Regions from separate parts of the Oceanobacillus sp. FSL W8-0428 genome, predicted to be linked through region 2. Evidence: riboswitches for the same ligand, from Rfam matches in the RefSeq annotation. Region 2 holds a riboswitch; the other holds the start of a gene.
The links. Region 2 has a riboswitch for cobalamin ahead of MKY30_RS03005 (ABC transporter substrate-binding protein). Riboswitches for the same ligand answer to the same signal wherever they lie in the genome.
Positions count from the first base shown of each region.

Region 1: another riboswitch for cobalamin. It lies ahead of MKY30_RS09985 (1-propanol dehydrogenase PduQ); the one in region 2 lies ahead of MKY30_RS03005 (ABC transporter substrate-binding protein).

Region 1 is NZ_JBBORB010000001.1:2,144,809-2,154,941, forward strand. Features, by position in the region: gene MKY30_RS09965 (galactokinase) at 1-254, opposite strand, end outside; gene MKY30_RS09970 (aldose epimerase family protein) at 586-963, shown strand; gene MKY30_RS09975 (hypothetical protein) at 991-1,467, shown strand; gene MKY30_RS09980 (fructose-1,6-bisphosphatase) at 1,569-3,500, shown strand; cobalamin riboswitch at 3,626-3,811, shown strand; gene MKY30_RS09985 (1-propanol dehydrogenase PduQ) at 4,303-5,433, shown strand; gene MKY30_RS09990 (response regulator) at 5,685-6,257, shown strand; gene MKY30_RS09995 (histidine kinase N-terminal domain-containing protein) at 6,250-7,635, shown strand; gene eutA (ethanolamine ammonia-lyase reactivating factor EutA) at 7,757-9,184, shown strand; gene MKY30_RS10005 (ethanolamine ammonia-lyase subunit EutB) at 9,217-10,133, shown strand, end outside.
Region 2 is NZ_JBBORB010000001.1:684,402-694,534, forward strand. Features, by position in the region: gene cobD (threonine-phosphate decarboxylase CobD) at 1-620, opposite strand, end outside; gene cbiB (adenosylcobinamide-phosphate synthase CbiB) at 595-1,560, opposite strand; gene MKY30_RS02995 (adenosylcobinamide amidohydrolase) at 1,538-3,034, opposite strand; gene MKY30_RS03000 (FecCD family ABC transporter permease) at 3,041-4,072, opposite strand; gene MKY30_RS03005 (ABC transporter substrate-binding protein) at 4,062-5,060, opposite strand; cobalamin riboswitch at 5,320-5,498, opposite strand; gene rpoE (DNA-directed RNA polymerase subunit delta) at 5,706-6,215, opposite strand; gene icmF (fused isobutyryl-CoA mutase/GTPase IcmF) at 7,457-10,133, opposite strand, start outside.

The sequences.
Region 1 (10,133 bases), 1.5 Mb from region 2:
TGAAAAGAAAGCTCATTCCGTGTGCATTCAATGATACCATTTTCTGAGAAATTTAATGAGTAAAATCGAAATGTATTATCTGTGCGTTTTCTTCCGAGAGCATACGTACCAAGTGAGATAGATGCCGGGAATACATGCCCGCCATTGTAATCAGTATGCTCACCAATAAGATTGATACGTCCTGGAGCAAAGAATTTTCTCGGTACATCCGATGTATTAAACGTTTTTTGGAATAGTTTTGTTAAATTTGTCATCGGGACCTCCTTATTATTTAAAGTAAGCGGTTTATATCTATTCATATTTTATTGATGTGACAACAAAAGATATAAAATACTACAAAATTCTAAAAATAAATTATGTTATTTTATTAATTTAATTAATTAAGTTTTATTTTACAATTGATTGATTATTTCTGCAAGAGGATTTTGTTAAAACTGGCAGGTGATAATTAAATGAAGGAAATAAGCAATATGACCAATCAAATAATAACGGAAAGTCAGACTAGACAGCCTGTATTCTGCACATTAAGATGAAGGATAGAGATACTTTTCGATCAAGTCTTTATATTAGAAGGGATGAAGCAAAGTGAAGCAAATAATTGAAAATGATTGGTTAAAAGTTGAAATAGACAGTCAAGGTGCGGAAATACGGGCGGTAGAGCATAAGAAGAATAAAATGAATTATATGTGGACAGGTGACAGCGCATATTGGGGACGCGTTTCACCAGTACTATTTCCGATTGTCGGCCGCTTGAAAGGGGATCGATATCAGCTTGACGGAAACACCTATGAGATGTCACAGCATGGTTTCTTAAGAGATGCTGATTTTGAGCTGAGCACACATTCTGCGGAGCACGCTTCATTTGAAACAGCTTCTAATGGACGCTTTAAGAATATCTATCCATATGAATTTAGAGCGTTTATCACCTATACACTGAATCAGAATTCTCTTTCCGTTGACTGAAAAATTGAAAATCAAAATAATGAAGAGATGTACTTCTCTATTGGCGCACATCCTGCTTTTCGAATTCCGCTTTTAGAAGATGAAGAGTTAGAGGACTACCACTTGAAATTTACACCTGCGCCACATAAAGAAGTCATGGAATATGAATTGGAAAATGCACTGGTTCATGAGAAGGGAATCCGCACTAATTTGCCGGATATCCAGGTGCAGCCGGAGCTGTTCGCAAAGGATGCGATGATTTACAGTCATATAGATCGAATCGAACTTGTTTCTGCAAAATCAAAGCATGGTATAGAGATAGGGTTTGCTGACTTTCCTTTTGTAGGAATCTGGTCTAAATATAATGAAGAAAACAATAGTATGGCACCATTTGTTTGTATCGAGCCTTGGTACGGTGTTGCTGATACACATGATACAACAGGAAATTTAAAAGAAAAGTATGGCATTAATCAATTAGAAGCAGGCGGTATTTTCCAAAAGCTATATACAATGACGTTTAAATGATTATGAAGGACAGTACTCTTCTGATAATTACTGCAATTCCAGTCTGAAAGTGTTATACTATTTAGAAATAATATGGCATAATTAAAAGGGGGATTTGGAAATTGAATACAAAATACCTTGATTTATTAGCGGAGAAATATGATAGCGAAGAGAAGGTAGTTACAGAGATTATCAATTTAGAGTCAATTTTAGATTTGCCAAAGGGAACGGAGCATTTTGTAAGTGATTTACACGGGGAGTACCAAGCTTTTCAGCATGTACTCCGAAATGGCTCCGGCAAGGTGAGAGAAAAGATAAATGATATTTTTAAAGACATCTTATCAGAAGAAGATATTAATGACTTTGCAGCGCTTGTTTATTATCCGGAAGATAAACTGAAGCTTATTAAACATCAATTTAATTCCAAGCAGGCGTTAGATGAATGGTACGCAGAGAAAATTCATCATATGATTCATTTAATTTCCTATGCTTCCTCCAAGTATACACGTTCAAAGCTGCGTAAAGCCCTGCCGGAGCAGTTTGTCTATATTATTGAAGAGCTTCTGTATAAGACGGATGAATATACGAATAAAAAGCCATATTATGAAAAAATTGTTCAAAAAATTATCTCGCTTGGTCAGGCAGAGAAGCTGATTATTGGCTTATCCTATACAACACAGCAACTTGTCGTCGATCATCTGCATGTTGTTGGAGATATCTATGACCGTGGACCGGAGCCGGATAAAATTATGGAAACGCTGATCAGGTATCATTCAATCGATATTCAATGGGGCAACCATGATGTGCTGTGGATTGGTGCGTATGCAGGCTCCAAGGTTTGCCTTGCCAATATAATTCGAATCTGTGCCCGCTATGATAATTTAGATATTATAGAAGATGCTTATGGAATTAATTTACGCCCATTACTTAACCTGGCAGAAAAATATTATGGAGATAATCCTGCCTTCCGTCCTAAAAAACATTCCGATCAGAATATTACGGATCAGGAAAAACTGCAGATTACAAAGATACATCAGGCAATAGCCATGATCCAATTTAAGCTGGAAAGTCCAATTATTAAACGGCGTTCCTTCTTTAATATGGAAGAAAGACTGGTATTAGAGAAAACAGATTACGAGAAACAGGAAATCACGGTATACGGGAAAACGTATACGCTGGAAAACACATGTTTTTCTACTGTTGACCCGGCTGATCCAGCAAAGCTGTTACCGGAGGAAGAGGAAGTTATTGACAAGCTTCTGCTCTCCGTACAGCAATCAGAGAAGCTGAAAAGGCATATGAACTTCTTAATGAAAAAAGGGAGTCTGTATCTGAAATATAATGGAAATCTATTAATTCATGGCTGCATTCCTGTTGATGAAAATGGGAATATGGAGCAAATGGAGATTGAAGGACAAGCATACAAAGGGAGAGAATTGCTTGATAAATTTGAGTCCTATTTGCGTCATGCTTTTGCGCATAAAGAATTGACTGATGATTTAGCAACGGATATGGTGTGGTATTTATGGACAGGGGAATATTCCTCACTCTTTGGGAAACGGGCTATGACCACTTTTGAGCGTTATTTTATTTCGGATAAGGTATCTCATAAAGAAGAAAAGAATCCCTACTATTATTTACGTGAAAATGAGGAAATGTGCCGGAAGATGCTGGAGGAATTTGAACTGGACCCAAGCCAGGGACATATTATTAATGGACATACTCCGGTAAAAGAAATAGATGGTGAGAATCCAATCAAAGCAAATGGGAAAATGATTGTTATTGACGGCGGGTTTTCAAAAGCCTATCAATCTACAACTGGTATTGCCGGCTACACCTTACTATATAATTCATTTGGAATGCAGCTCGTTGCCCATCAGCATTTTAATTCAAAAGAAGATGTTGTATTAAACGGGGCGGATGTTTTATCTGTGCGGCGAGTGGTAGATAAAGAGCTGGAACGGAAAAAGGTCAGGGAAACCAATATCGGAGCTAAGCTGCAGGAAGAAATTGAAATGCTGAATCAGCTGATGGAATATCGTTATATGAATTGAACTGGGTTAAGACCGGGCTGTCTGAATGGATTCATTTAGATTGCCTGGTCTTTGTGTTAAAAAGAGTCAGGATAATTTTTTCCTTTGAAAAAGGATGAAACTGATATATAATAAACCTAACAAACTTATATGGAATTTATTTTGGTTCATTTACAATGCTGTGAATGATTAAAAAGGAATCAGGTGAAAATCCTGAACGGTCCGGCCACTGTAAATGGTAGGTTCACTCTATATTGCCACTGGGTATTTCCGGGAAGGCAGAGTGGATAACAGCCATGAGTCAGGAGACTTGCCAAAGTAATATGCACAGCTGCCTTCTGGGAAAAGGAGATGCATACTGGTAATTCAATGAACATAAATTGAATTCTATTTGCTGCTCTCAACTTAAGACAGGTGAGGGTTTTTTAATGTGTATAGAGCGAGAAGTGCTATGTACAGCATTTATTGCCGCTACTTACTTTGGTTTGTGCGAAACCAAAAGTTTGTTAAGCATTCGGGAGCCTTGCAATGCAGCAGGCTGAAAAAGCCTTACATGGATCGTGGGGCTGCATCGTTACGCAGAAGTAACCAGCTCGGACAGAGGTAATTACAAAGAGGTAATACCTTCCATGCTGGAAGATTCGCTCCAAAGAAGTGGTGAACCTTCCAGCTTCTAAATTAAAATTGACAAGGTTAACAGATTAATAGTACACTACAGGTAACACAAAGACGTGTAGTTTTAAAAGCAGAGGAGCTTTGCAGAATGATAAATTCTGTAGAGCTTCTCTGCCTTTTTTATGCCAAAAAATGAGGAGGAGTTTTCTTGAAAAAGGTGGCTTTTCAAACGGATATTTACTACGGGAAGAACGCTTTGGATTATTTGAAAACAGTTAGTGCTAAACGGATTTTCATTGTTGTGGATCCCTTTTTAAAAGAAACAGAGATTTTGGAGAAAATAGAAGGGTATCTTTCAGAAGGAGATAATGTGTGGCGGTTATTTACGGATGTTGTGCCTGATCCGCCGATAGAGAATGTTACTGCCGGTGTAGAGGCAATGAAGGATTTTGAGCCTGATTTTGTCATTGCCATTGGCGGAGGATCGGCAATGGATGCGGCAAAAGCGATGAAGGATATCGCCAGGAAGGTATATTCTATTGACCAGCTCCCGCTTCTTGCTATTCCAACAACAAGCGGCACAGGGTCGGAAGTAACCTCCTATTCTGTTATAACGGATCAAAATAAAGGAGTAAAGTACCCGTTAACAGCAGATTCTCTTATTCCGGAGACGACTATTTTAGATGTAGAGCTTGTGAAAACTGTCCCTAAACCGATTGTGGCTGATACAGGGATGGATGCCTTAACACATGCTGTAGAGGCTTATGTTGCGAAAAATGCCAATGATTTTTCAGATGCCATGGCGGAGAAGGCCATTCGTCTGTTGTTTGATTATTTGCCAAAATCCTATCAAAATGAACAGGACGAAGAAGCAAAGGAAAAAGTTCATCATGCTTCTACATTGGCTGGTTTTGCATTTAATACGGCCGGTTTAGGGATCAATCATAGTATTGCTCATGCCAGCGGGGCAAGGTTTCATGTTCCACATGGCCGTCTGAATGCTATTTTACTCCCGCACGTCATTGCTTTTAATGCAGGTATCCATCAAAATCACCATCAGTATATAACTCCGGCAGCAGAAAGATATGCAATGCTTGCCCGGTTATTGAACCTTCCTGCAGCAAATCATGCCAGCGGAGTAAGAAGCCTTATTAAAGAAATAGAGAAGCTCCGGAAAAAGTTAGACATTCCTGCCAATTTAAAAGAATATCAATTGGAATACAATGATGAGATAGAAAGAGAAATTGCAGAGGCTTCATTAAACGACAGCTGCACAAATATGAACCCTGTTAAACCGGCCCCTCAGGATATCACAGCTATTTTAAAAAAGATAAGATAATTATGCGGATTGACTTCAGTGTAAAAGAGGCTTGCAAGAAAGTGCTTTCAAATATATAATGGTTGTAGAAGCACAATGGCGTGCATAATTAATCAAATGAATGAAGTTAGTTGATGATAAAAGCAAAGGGGCTTTGGAAAAGAATGTATCTTTTTCATGTCCCTTTTTTGCATTTTTTACGGCTGAAGTCTTATTAAATTCTTCAATAATCAATAATCAACAATGAATTATACTGTTTAAGGAGTATGGATATGAATGAAAAAATTGTGATAGTCGATGATGAACCTATTACAAAGATGGATTTGCAGGAGCTTTTGGAAGAAGCCGGGTACAATGTAGTAGGACAGGCTTCCGATGGATTTGAAGCAATTGATGTTTGTCAGGAACAACGTCCAGATCTCGTTATCATGGATATAAAAATGCCTGTACTGGATGGACTCAAGGCCAGTAAGAAGATCATGTATGACAAGATTGCCGGAGGTATATTGCTGCTTACTGCTTTTTACGATGAAGCATTTGTGAAAAAAGCAAGAGAAATGGGGGCTCTTGGATATTTAGTGAAGCCGCTGGATGAAAAATCATTTATTCCGACAGTGGAAATGTGCTTATCACGGGCAGAAAAGATCCAGTCCCTGGAAAAGCAGGTGCAGGAAGTATCTCAAAAGCTGGAAGACCGGAAGATTATTGATATAGCAAAGGGTTTATTAATGAAAGAGAGAAATCTGGATGAGCAGGAGGCTTATAAGCTTCTCCGGAAAATGAGTATGGATGGAAGGAAGTCCATCAGTGAAGTTGCAAGGACGATAGCTATTGTTTATGAATAAACAAATAGATAAAATTATGGAATTATGCAAGAAGTATACAGAAATGACAGATAAAGAGATTGAAATTATTTATCAGAAAGCGCATGCTCTGGATGAACTGGCAACTATTTTTGATTGTGATATTTTTATAGATGTTCCTCTGAAGAACAGTACTGCCTCCATCGTTATTTATCATGTTCTTCCTGTATCGAAGGAATCACTCTATGAGCAATCTCCTGTAGGCCAGCCGGCGATGAAGATGAATGAACCGGGGGTCTGGAAGGTTTCACGGGCTGGTGGAAAGCTGAAAGGATATAAAGCGTTCACACAGGAAAATGTGTTTATCCGGCAAAATATATATGCCATTGAATATCAGGACAAGATTCTTGGAACATATATTATGGAAACGCCTTTTCATGAAGTGCAGAAGGATGGAACAGAAGAACAAAATGATTATATGGTTATGACTGCCCGATTAAACAACTATATTGATGATGCTATCTATTTTTTTGACTCATCCAGCAGGCTAATTTTTCAAAATGAGAAAGCAGATAGTATTTTAAAAGACAGTTTACAGGAGGAAGTTTATTATAATCAATTGTTTGGCAATCAAATTCCTTATAGTGATCTGGTCTTAAATGATAAAAAAGCATTTATGAAGGAAATTGAGCTCGATGATAAATTTTATATGATGAAGCGGATTATTCTCGAGGATGATAAGCTGGAATTTGCGATTATTCTAAGGGATATTACGCAATTGAAAAACAAAGAAGCTGAAATTATTTCCAAGACAGAGGCAATTCGGGAAACGCATCACCGCATAAAAAATAATTTGCAGACAATGGCTTCTCTTTTGCGGATGGAGAAAAGAAGAAGTGAGAATGAAGAAATTAAGCATATTTTATCAGACAATATGAATCGGGTAATGTCTATTGCTGCTACGCACGATATTTTAGCAAGACAGCTCGGTGATAAAGTAGAGTTAAGCGAAGTAATTAAATTTATTGTGAATAATATGCATCGGAGCTATATGCTTTTAAACAACCTTGAATTAAGTCTTGATGCAGAGGAATCTATTATTGTCAGAAGTGAAATCGCCACATCTGTTTCTCTTATTGTGAATGAACTCGTACAAAACAGTTATAACCATGCTTTCATAGGGAAAAGCAATGGGAAGCTGAAGGTTTCTTTGAAAAAACAAGATGACACAGTATTTATCACCGTTGCAGATAATGGTATAGGCTTTTCAATCGATGAAATTAAAAAGAATAGCCTGGGGTTAGTTATCGTTCAAAATTATGTGAAAGACAAGTTGAAAGGAACGATTCAATTTAATCGCCAGAAAAAGGGTATGGAAGTTACCTTTCAATTTAAACAGACACTGTACAATGATGTATAAGTGAATCCGAAAGCAAAGAAGCTTAAGGTATAAATGGGATTGCTATGTGCAATTTTTTATACTTTAAGCTTCTTTGCTTTTTTATATCCTTTAAAAGCTTAACAGAAGGGAGGAGGAGAAAATGGCTGAAAATGTTTTAAGTGTCGGGATTGATATTGGGACTTCGACCACACAGCTTGTATTCTCGCATCTGAAGATTGAGAACACAGCTTCTGCTTTTAATGTCCCACGCATTGTGATTGTTGATAAGAAGGTTGTATATAAGAGTGACATTATCGATACCCCGCTTTTGGAAGGAAAGCGGATTGATCAATCCCGCATCGAGCAGTTTGTAGCGAGTGAGTATCAAAAAGCAGGTATTGCCAAAGAAAGCATTCAAACGGGCGCTGTCATTATTACTGGAGAGACTGCCAGAAAAGAAAATGCAGAAGAGGTTTTACAGGGCTTGAGCGGATATGCTGGAGATTTTGTTGTTGCAACTGCCGGGCCGGACTTAGAAAGTGTTATTGCAGCGAAAGGAGCCGGACTTCACCGGTATTCCAAAGAACACGCCGGGAAGCTCGTCAATCTGGATGTCGGCGGCGGAACAAGCAATATGGCTGTGATGCAACGGGGAGAAATAGTAGAAACCGGCTGCTTAGATATCGGTGGCAGACTTGTCAAGGTAAATAAGGAAACAAAAAAAATTGAATATATTTCAGAAAAAATCCAGGCCTTAATTAAAGAAAATGGATGGCCCATTTATGTAGGAGAAAAAGCAACAGAAAATTTATTTAAACCGCTGATTGAGCGTATGGTACATCTGTTGGAGGAGAGCGTAGGCATCCGGCCGCAGACAGAGGCCTTTAGCAAAATAGTGACACATAGAGGAATTCAATACAAAGAGGATATTTCACATATTTCATTTACGGGAGGTGTTGCAGAGGCAATCTATTGGCCAGTTGAAGGCGATGTGTTCAAGTTTGGGGATATTGGCATTTTACTGGGAGCAGCAATCAGTGAATCTGCATTAACGAAGCGCTTAACGCTGGTAGAACCAAAAGAATTAATTCGGGCAACAGTTGTTGGAGCTGGATCACATACGACAGAAATTAGCGGAAGCACTATTCATTATTCTCAAAACCAATTTCCGATTAAAAATATCCCGGTTGTAAAAATTCCTGATAAAGAGATGGCCCAATTTCATTCCATCGCAGCTTATACAGATGAAAACTTAAGCAGATTCCAATTGGAGGAAGAGAAACAGCGTGTGGCAATATCTTTTTCAGGCAGGGAAATATCGAGTTTTAAAAATATCACAAGAGCGGCAGAAGAAATTATAAAGGGTTCCAGAAGTTATCTGAATTTAGGACTTCCGCTCATTGTTATTGTAGAGAAGGATATTGGAAAAGTGCTTGGCCAGACGCTCTATACAATGCTTGGGCAAGATATTGAAATCATTTGTATTGATAGTGTTTTTGTAGAAGATGGCGATTATATTGACATTGGCCATCCGCTTGCAGAAGGGAGTGTATTGCCGGTAGTAATTAAAACACTCGTATTTAATTAAGCTATTTTGCAAATTTCGAGAGGAGGATATGCATGATTTTGAGTACAGTATTATTCGGAAGAACCTATCAATTTAAATCAATCAACGAAGTAATGGCGAAAGCAAACGAAGAAAAATCAGGGGATGTGATGGCCGGGATTGCAGCAGAATCCGCAGAAGAGCGTGTCGCTGCCAAAGTCGTTTTAGCAAATTTAACATTGGAGGATTTGCGGAACAACCCTGCTATCCCTTATGAGCAGGATGAGGTTACAAGGATTATTCAAGATAGTTTGAATGAGAAAATCTATGATTCTATTAAGCGTTGGACTGTACAGGAGCTCCGTGAGAAAATTCTTGATTATAATACATCAGGAAATGATATCAGGAGAATTTCAAGAGGGCTGACCTCAGAAATGGTGGCAGCAGTAACCAAGCTGATGTCCAATTTAGATTTGATTACAGCAGGAAATAAAATAACTGTTACAGCACATTGTAATACGACAATTGGATTAGAAGGAACCTTATCAGCGAGATTACAGCCAAACCATCCATCTGATAATGAAGACGGAATTGTAGCATCCATTTTAGAAGGCCTTGCATATGGATCTGGCGACGCTGTGGTTGGATTGAATCCGGTCGATGATACGCTTGAAAGTGTGAAGCGGATGTTCCATCGTCTGGAAGAAGTGAAAAATAAGTATGCAATTCCTACTCAGAATAGTGTGCTTGCCCATGTAACAACACAGATGCAGGCTATTCGGGAGGGCGCACCTGCTGATTTAATCTTCCAATCTATTGCCGGCTCTGAAAAAGGAAATACAGCTTTTGGAATAAGCGGCGAACTAATTGCGGAGGCAAGAGAGCTTGCTTTGCGTGAAGGAACAGCAGCCGGACCAAATGTCATGTATTTTGAAACTGGACAGGGAGCTGAACTATCCTCTAACGCCCACCATGGTGTGGACCAGCTCAC
Region 2 (10,133 bases):
AGCACATGCTGCTGGTGCAGAACTTTTTCTATATAAGTAACTGGCTCTGCTAAAAAATCATAAAAAGCTTCATCGATAATACAAAGTGTATCTGTGCTTTTACATACTTCTATCAGTGCTTCTACCGTCTCTCTGCTGTAATGAATACCTGTAGGATTATTGGGATTACACAGAAATACTGCCTTTACTCCGTGAAGTTTATCTGCTAGTGCAGACACCTCTAAATTCCATTCCGGTGCAGCAAGTACAATTTCCACAACCTCACAACCTTCATTCCTGCAGGCAGCTGCATATTCCGAAAAAGCTGGATGAACTACAGCCACCTTACTTCCAGCTAAATATCTGGCAACCAAAGTGATTATCTCGGCAGCCCCATTTCCTGCAAGTAAATGTTCAGCAGAAATATTCTCCTGCTCTGCAAGCTCCTCCATAAGCGTTTTGGCATAGGGATCTGGATAATCATTAATCGCCGTGAACCACTCTCCCCATTTTTCCTGTAATACTTTCGGTGCGCCTAATGGATTAATATTCACACTGAAATCAATCACCTTTTCAGGCTGTTTCATCTTTAGTGAGTCATAGACATATTTTGTGTTAGAACCATGCTCCGGCAGCTGCAATGACGCCACCTCCAATCCATAAGATAATAACAAAAGCAAAAACGGCGCGCTGCATTATTTTAATGGTATGTAAAATATCTCTTTTTTCTAATTCCCGCTTGCTGATGCCCATATGAGCCCGCTCTGATTTGATACCCTTATAATAATTCACTCCACCAAGCTGAACACCGAGGAATAACGCAACAGCTGCTTCAAAAAAACCACTGTTCGGGCTCGGATGCTTTTTGGCATCTGTATACCACCTTTTAAAGGCTTCTTTTCTGTTAAGATACGGAGTACGATTTGTTAACATCATCAAAAAGGTCGTTATTCTGCCGGGAATCCAGTTTAAAACATCGTCAAGCTTAGCTGCTGCCCAGCCGAAATCCCGGTAACGTTCATTTTTATGACCAATCATGGAATCGCATGTATTTACTGCACGATACACAATTGCCAGCGGGGCACCACCAATAAACGCCCAAAAAAGTGGAGAAGTAATTCCATCACCAATACTTTCAGCAACTGTTTCGACAGCAGCACGTGTTACTTCTTTTTCATCCAGATTTTCCGTATCTCTGCCGACGATCATTGATACCTGATAACGGGCGCTCTCTATATCACCGGCAGCCAGCGGCTCATAAACACGCAAGGCAGCAGCTCCTAAATCCTTTTGTGCAATCGTTACTGCAATCAGGCCTGCCTCTACAATAATTCCTGCAACAGGATGAAGCTGATAAGCTCCCCAGCTTATCAGTAAGCTAATGAATAAAACTGTTATTGTTACCAGTAAAAGGAGGACGATGCCTTTCCTTTTTTTATGTTTCCCATGATTCAAACGCCTGTCAAGCAGGGAAATAAAATTCCCCATCCAGCGTACCGGATGCGGCCAATGCGGCGGATCACCGATGGCACGATCGATGATTAATGCGAGCGTGATACTAATTAAACGATAGATGATCATGCATTTTTTTCCTCTTAAAATAATGTTGGATGGACTGCTTCATTTCCTGATAAACACCACGTCCAATTATAGCCCCGAGTTCAGTAGCTGTCCCCGCATAATCTATTTCTTTGCCCTGCTGTGTTGCAGCAACTAGTATACTGTCTGTCGAGGTACCGGTAGCCTGCTTTTTTGTATGGGCGTCAAGAATATGACAATCACGGAGTACCTGTGCCTTCGCTTCTGTTGCAGTAATAATTGACTGAATATAGGCTTCATCCGTTAATTTCCCATTTACAAAAACCCACGTGTTAATGGTACCTGGTTTCACAGGACCAGCTACAGGGGAATTCTCACGGGTACTGTCTACAGCATTTCCTACACCGGCAGTCACAACAATCATGACAGAGAATCCATCTCCTTCATATACACGATAACTGTTATCCTCTAAGGCAACAGCCGTCATCATCCCGACTGTTTGAGAAACTGGAAAACCATGATTGGTTAAATATTCACGCATTTCTTCCCGATGGTTCGTACAATTATAAGTCGCATCTACATGTCTGTTCACGAAATTACTGTACCAGCCGGCTCCGGCTCCGACAACACCAGAAGACACTGTTTTCAAGGGCTGCTTTGACTGTAATACAATCCGCTCCGGACTAATTGACAGCATATTTTCATCAATTTTCACCTGTTCTCCCTCTCTCTCGCTCTTTTTACCCGGCAATAAATGCAGCTGCGGTTTTGCAATTTTGGAATGCGGTTGTTTGACGACTTCTGTTTGATAGACATGATTAATCAGCTCTTCTGAAAACACATCATCAGGATCCGCAACCGCCCTCGTCTCTCCGTTATCCATTAATAAAATTTTGTCACAATAAAGGCTTGCCAGGTTTAAATCATGTAAAATAGCAACGACCGTCAGACCTTCTTCCCTGGCACGCGTTCTCAAAAGATCCAGTAGCTCCTTTTGATAGGCCAAATCTAAATGGTTTGTCGGTTCATCCAGTAATAAAATATCCGGCTGCTGGACCAGTGCCTGTGCCAGGAATATCCTTTGCTGCTCTCCGCCAGAATGCTCCATCACAGAATTATCTTGAAAGTGGCTGATATTTGTCTGTTTCATTACCTTTTGCACAATGTTCTCATCTTCATCCGTCCACGTCTGGAAAAAGCCGCGATGATGTGCATACCTGCCAAGAGAAACGGTTTCCTTCACTGAATACGGAAAAACCTGCGGTGATAGTTGGGGCAAGACAGCCATCTTTTTCGCGAGCTGTTTTTTAGTTAAATCAGAGATGCTTCTATCGTCGATTTTGACCTCTCCCTGCTCAAGCTCTAATAAACCGCTCATCATCTTGAGCAATGTGGTTTTTCCGCTGCCATTCGGACCCAGAATACCGAAGAACTCCCCTTTGCCAACAGAAAAATGAATATCCTTTACGATTGTTTCACCATCATAACCGCCTGATACGTTTTCTACTTTGAGCATCTTTTTTTACCTTCCTTTTGCTTTTTTCTGTTTCAGTAGAATCATTGCGAATACAGGTGCACCTACTAACGCTGTGATGACTCCCACAGGCAGAACCTGGGGCGATATAATCGTCCTTGACAATAAGTCCGTTAAGATAAGAAATCCTGCCCCAGTAATAATAGATAATGGCAGAAGATGAATATGATCCGGTCCCCACAGCTTTCTCGTTAAATGAGGGATAACCAGGCCGACAAAGCCGATTGTACCTGAAACAGCTACTGCTGCACCTGTTAAAATAGAGCCCGCAGCCAGAATAAGCATTTTGCGTTTTTCTACATCGACTCCTAAATGCTGTGCCCGATCTTCTCCAAATGACATAGCATTTAATTCCCTTGTGTTCATCAGCAATAATAAACCGCCGATAATTAAAAACGGTAAAATAATTCCGACGTATTTCCAGCCGCGCATTGATACACTTCCCAAGAGCCAGCCGATTATTTGCTGCAGCTCTTCTCCTGTCAATGCAATAATCAAAGAAATAATGGATCCTAAAAAGGAGCTGAAAATAATCCCGGTCAGAATAATTGATTCGACACGCATTGTTTTATCAATTTTTTTCGCAAAAAAGAGCACAGTCATAATGGTTGCCAGTGCAGAAAGGATACTTAAGAATGGCAACGTATACATTCCCAAAAACGGGATGGAGATATTAAAAAATAAGGTTGATACCGCCCCGACAGATGCACCGGATGAAACACCGAGAATGTAGGGATCAGCTAAAGGATTCCGCAATAAACCTTGAAAGGCCGCTCCTGCAATCGCAAGAGAGGCCCCCACAAGTCCCGCCAGGATAACCCGTGGCAAGCGTATATCATATACAATGCTGATGGACTTTGGATCGACATCATTACCTATAGGAAGATGAAATACCTCTGAACCGATAATTTTAACAATTTCAGGTATCGGGACAGAGACACTGCCAACCGAAATTGCTATCAGCATGGTACTGATTAAAAACGCTAATGAAAGCGTATATTTCAATAAATTACTCTTCATCAAAAAGCTCCGGATACACTGACTCAGCGATTTCTCTTGCTCCATCAACGAGACGAGGCCCCGGTCGGGACACTGTATCCGAATCAACATCATAAATTCTTTCATTTACCACGGCATCTACAGCATCAAAACCATCTCTTGAAGTCACTTCACCGATTGGATCTTCTACATAAGAACCATATGTTGAAATAATCACCTCTGGATTCAGCTCTATAATTGCTTCCGGGTCCATCTCAACCCAGCCTTCCTGATCACCGGCGGCATTATCTGCATGGATAATCTGCAGCAGCTCATCAAGGAATGTGTTCTGTCCGGCTGTATAGATATCTGGTGATGGAGAAATCTCAAAGAACACAGATTGACGATCTTCCTCTGCTACTTCTGAGGTTATTTCCTCTAATTCTGCAAAGTCAGCCTGCATATCTGTAACTAATTGTTCTGCCTCTTCTTCAGCACCGACAACCTGTCCAATATTGTCAATTGTTTCATAGGTGGTATCAACATCTGTTGCGTCTGCAACGGTGAACACTTCAATATCAGCGCCTTCCAGTTGATCTAATGCTTCCTGTGATGAAGCCACTAAAGATTCATGTGCTAAAACAACATCCGGGTCCAGGCTGATAATCACTTCAACATTAAATTCCATGCCGCCAACCTTATCAATATCAAAAACCTCTTCCGGGTATGTATCGTTATCAGAAACACCGACCACCTTATCTCCTTGTCCTAAAGCAAATGTAATTTCTGTGTTACTCGGCATCAACGAGACAATTCGCTCTGGTTCTTCCTCCAGTGTCACTTCATTATCTATTGCATCTGTTATCGTTAACGGATAAGCAGAATCATCTCCATCTGTTCCCTCTGCAGCAGATTCTTCATTTGTCGTATTTTCATTCGGTGCAGCTTCATTTCCGCTGTCATTATTACTGCATCCGATTAAGAAACCCGCTAATAAAGCCAGCAGCAGAACCTGTAAAAACTTTTTCATTTTAACTTCCCCCTTGATTTTAATGTATTTTTACATGTTCAGCCGTTTTTTATCATTGAGGAAGCACAGATGTGAAATGGCTTTCAAAAATTATTCTTTCTGCTAAGTATCCTGAATCAAATAGCTTGTATAGTTAGCAGATATCCAATTTTCACACTGGATTAAAATGAGCTATACTACGTTAAAAAACATCTCCACGGCAAATGAAGATGTTAGAAAGATTCAGAAAAACGCTTCACCTTACTATCCTCGTAGAATTGGCTGGAACTAAAAATAGGCAGGTATCCTGGCTCTTGGTCATCACTCCCAGACTCCTTCCCATACATGTTTGTACAGTGGCTCGTTCTGTTCGCTCGCAATTACAGTGGCGGGACCGCGTTGGAATTGCACCAACTTCCCTTTATGATTTTAAAAATCACCTATTTTTATTTTATGTAATTGTTTTCTAAGTCTATTTTACAATGTTTTACTATGAAAGACTATAGAAAGAAGTGAGAGTTTATAAAAAGTTCACTTATAAGATATTATTCCTGCTAAAATAGAGTTTTATCAAAGCTTCCTTCCGCTATAAAAAAAGCTGGAACAAACTGAGTTCTAACTCAACTTGTTCCAGCTTTTTTATTCATTCCTTTTATATGAAACAGATTAGCGGTCGTCCTCATCATCATAATCTAATTCATCCAAATCGTCTTTACCGATGACATCATCTACTTCATCTTCAATTTCCTCCAGGTCTTCATCTTCTTCTACATCATCGAAATCATCCAGCATATCATCGATGTCTTCATCTGTTACATCTAAATCATCATCAATTTCTTCTGTTTCTACTACTGCTGCTGCTTTTTTCTTCTTTTTCTTACGTTTTTTCGTCGGCTCATCTGTAATTTCTTCTTCTGCCTGCTCTACTGGATACCAGCTTTTTAATCCCCACATACCAGATCCTAATGTTAAGTAGCGTCCGTCAACATTCATATCTGTGTAGAATTGTGCAATCATATTTTCCTTATCTTCTTCTGAAAAGTTTTTTAAATCTGCTATTTTAGAGAATAAATTTTGAAATGAGACTGCTTTATTTTCTTCCTTTAAAATAATGGAACCTAATTCAATCATGGACAAATTGCTGATTTCTTCTTGTGTCAATTCTTTCACGCTCACGTTCATGCACTCCTTTAAATATATAATTAAGGCTAAAGATAGCTATCTATGCTGCAAATAATTATTATATATGCGATTTTGTCACAATAAATCTATTTTACATTATAAACATATTTGAATGCAATTATCCAGTGAAAGTTTACGGTTCTGTATTCTTAAATAAGCTGAATAGTGATCACTCCGGAAAAACACTGCGCTTTCCCGCAGGAGTCTCCGTGTTTTTCCTACGTTAGATAGTTTCATGTCCATCTATCTTAAATTTTTACTAACCCGACAATATTGCTACAGTTACTCGTTTCTATCGAAAACCATCGCTAGTCACTACTCTACATAATCATCTTTATTATGATAAACTCAAATTTCGCACTTTAAAAAGTAACTTCCTATCCATAGGAACAGGGGGTTGATCATTTTCTCCATATATCTGTTGACAAATATAAAAGGTAAAGTGTATAGCAACCGCTACGGCGGACCGTTTTGCTTTCCTAGGGGCACGCTCTTCAGCTAACTTTTGCCAAGAAGATCACTTGGCAAAAGTGGATCTTCAGATGGTGCTTAATCCCTCAGGAGTCAAAACGGTCCGCCTCCGCTAACAGGGTATTCTATACTAAAATAACTGAACAAATAAAAGGCGGATCTGACGGAACAAATTTTTCATGTTTTATGATAAAGATGCTCAGTAATCCTTATTTTTGGTGCATGAAAGCTATTCTCGATATGATTTATTCATGTTGTCATGATTTGAACTGCTAAAAACCGTTTAAAACACCAGCATGATTGTTTATTTAGGCTAAAAAACGATGATTTCAGCTAATTTCATCAGGATATTATTTCTTCCATGCGCTGTAGACTCCTATTAGAGCGCAGGCCAACCACGCAGACTCCTATGGGAACAGGGCGAGCTGAAGATCCACTTGAAAAGCGGGTTTCTTTTCAAGTTAGCTGAAGCCGTCCCCATGGAAAGCGGAGTGGTTGGCCGGAGCGGAAGCTATACACAATAACCTGTTCAAAAAATAAAAAGATGAGTTAACTAAAAGCAAGCATGATAATTAAGACCATGTACATCCTGGAACAGCAAGGTTTATATGTTTATTCTTAGGTGCGAAAGTTGAGTGATAAACAAGAGCATGCAAGTTCCTATTTCAACTTATACAGTAAGGGAAATTAATCATAAACTATTCATTTTTATTATAAAAAGAACGTGAGCGTGGGTTTCATAGTTCATTATACTTTCAACGAGTTTACATATTACGCCGGTATTGTCCGCCGACCTCGTAGAGTGCTTTTGTGATTTGGCCCAGACTTGCGTAGCGGACTGTGTACAGTAATTCTGCAAAGATATTTCCATCTGTTACTGCTGTCTGTTTTAATCGTTTTAAAGCTTCTTCTACATTATCTTGATGCTCTGTCTGAAAACGGCGCAGTTCTTTGATTTGATGCATTTTTTCCTCTTCTGTTGCCCGGGCAAGCTCCATTGAGTCAATATCTTCTTCAGATGGAGGATTGGGATTTAAATACGTATTTACGCCTACAATCGGCAGTTCTCCGGAGTGCTTCTTTCCTTCATAATAAAGTGATTCCTCCTGAATTTTCCCGCGCTGATACTGACGTTCCATTGCTCCCAGTACACCGCCGCGGTCATTCATCTGCTCAAATTCCTTTAAAACCGCTTCCTGTACAAGGTCAGTTAACTCTTCAACAATAAAAGCTCCCTGTAAGGAATTTTCATTTTTTGCTAATCCAAATTCTTTATTAATAATCATTTGAATTGCCATTGCCCGGCGGACAGATTCTTCTGTCGGTGTCGTAATCGCTTCATCATAAGCGTTCGTGTGCAGTGAATTTGTATTGTCCTGGATAGCCAGTAATGCCTGCAATGTTGTACGGATATCATTAAAATCTATTTCCTGGGCATGCAGGGACCGCCCTGAAGTCTGTACATGGTACTTCAGCTTTTGACTGCGCTCATTTGCATTGTACTTTTCCTTCATGGTAATTGCCCAAATCCTTCTTGCCACTCTTCCAATCACTGTATACTCGGGATCTAAACCATTAGAGAAGAAGAAAGAAAGATTTGGTGCAAATTTATTAATATCCATTCCCCGGCTCAAATAATACTCTACATAGGTAAATCCATTTGCTAATGTGAATGCAAGCTGGGTAATCGGATTTGCACCTGCTTCCGCAATATGATAGCCGGATATAGAAACTGAATAATAATTCCGTACCTTATTATCTATGAAATATGCTTGAATATCTCCCATCATCCGGAGAGCGAATTCTGTCGAAAAGATACAAGTATTCTGGCCCTGATCCTCTTTTAGAATATCAGCCTGCACTGTACCCCGGATTACAGAAACAGTATCTGCCTGAATTCGACCAAATTCTTCCGCCGTCGGCGGGCGTCCGTTTTCTTCTGTAAACTTATCTACCTGCTGATCAATAGCAGTATTAAAATACATTGCCAAAATAATTGGCGCCGGTCCATTAATCGTCATGGAAACAGATGTTAACGGATCTGTTAAATCAAAGCCGCTATAGAGCTTTTTCATATCATCTAATGTACAAATATTTACACCGCTGTTGCCGACCTTCCCGTAAATATCCGGTCGTTCTGCAGGATCTTCTCCATATAAAGTTACTGAATCAAATGCAGTAGAAAGACGTTTCGCTTCTTCTCCCTTAGAAAGATAATGGAAGCGGCGATTAGTCCGCTCAGGAGTTCCTTCGCCGGCAAATTGTCTCGTCGGGTCCTCTCCTTTTCGTTTAAACGGAAACACACCGGCTGTATAAGGAAAAGAGCCTGGAACATTCTCCCTCATTAACCAATACAGACGATCTCCCCAATCCCGGTATTTGGGCAGCACAACTTTTGGAATCTTTAAGCCTGATAAAGACTCTGTTGTTAAGTCCATCGTGATTTCTTTCTCTCTTACTTTAAAGGTAAATGTGTCACCCAGATAACTTTCTTTTAATGTTTCCCAATTATCCAGCAGCTGTTTCGCATCCCCGTCCAATTGCTGTTCATATATTGTAATTGCCCGGTCTAATGAAGCTCCTGCTTCCTCGCCCAAGTCCCCTTTTACTCCTTTTAACTGATAGAGTTTCGTGGCAATCCCCCGCTGTTTCCCAGCACGCTTATCATAATTCCGGACATAGGAAGCGATCTCCCGCAAATAATGCCTGCGCTCATTGGTAATGATTTGATTTTGCTTTTCTGAAATAACATGACGTTGAAATGGAATTTCTGCTTCCCACTGATAATCTTCATTCATCCGATCAATCAATGAAGCAAATAAAGCGTTTGTTCCTTCATCATTAAATTGACTCGCTATTGTACCAAAGACAGGGAATTTGGTTTTATCCTGATGAAATAGCATATGGCTGCGCTCATATTGCTTTCGCACTTGATTGAGCGCATCCTCTGATCCTTTTTGTTCAAATTTATTAATGACGATAAAATCAGCATAATCAATCATATCGATTTTCTCCAGCTGTGTAGGTGCACCAAACTCTGCAGTCATAACATACATAGATAAATCCGTAATATCTGTAATTGCTGCATCGCCCTGCCCTATTCCACTCGTCTCCACAATGATGAGATCATAGTCTGAGGCACGTACCACTTCTATCGCATCCTGAATTGAATCAGAAAGCTCTGTGCCTGAATTTCTGGTAGCAAGAGAGCGCATATAAATCCGGTCGGAAAAAATAGCATTCATTCGGATACGGTCTCCAAGTAAAGCACCGCCTGTTTTTCGCTTGGAAGGATCGATAGATAAAATCGCTATCTTCCGCTCCTGAATTTCATTCAAAAATCGGCGGATAAGTTCATCGGTCAGAGAGCTCTTTCCTGCTCCGCCTGTTCCCGTGATTCCAAGTACAGGAATTTTCTTTTTGGAATGAGCAGAGAACTTT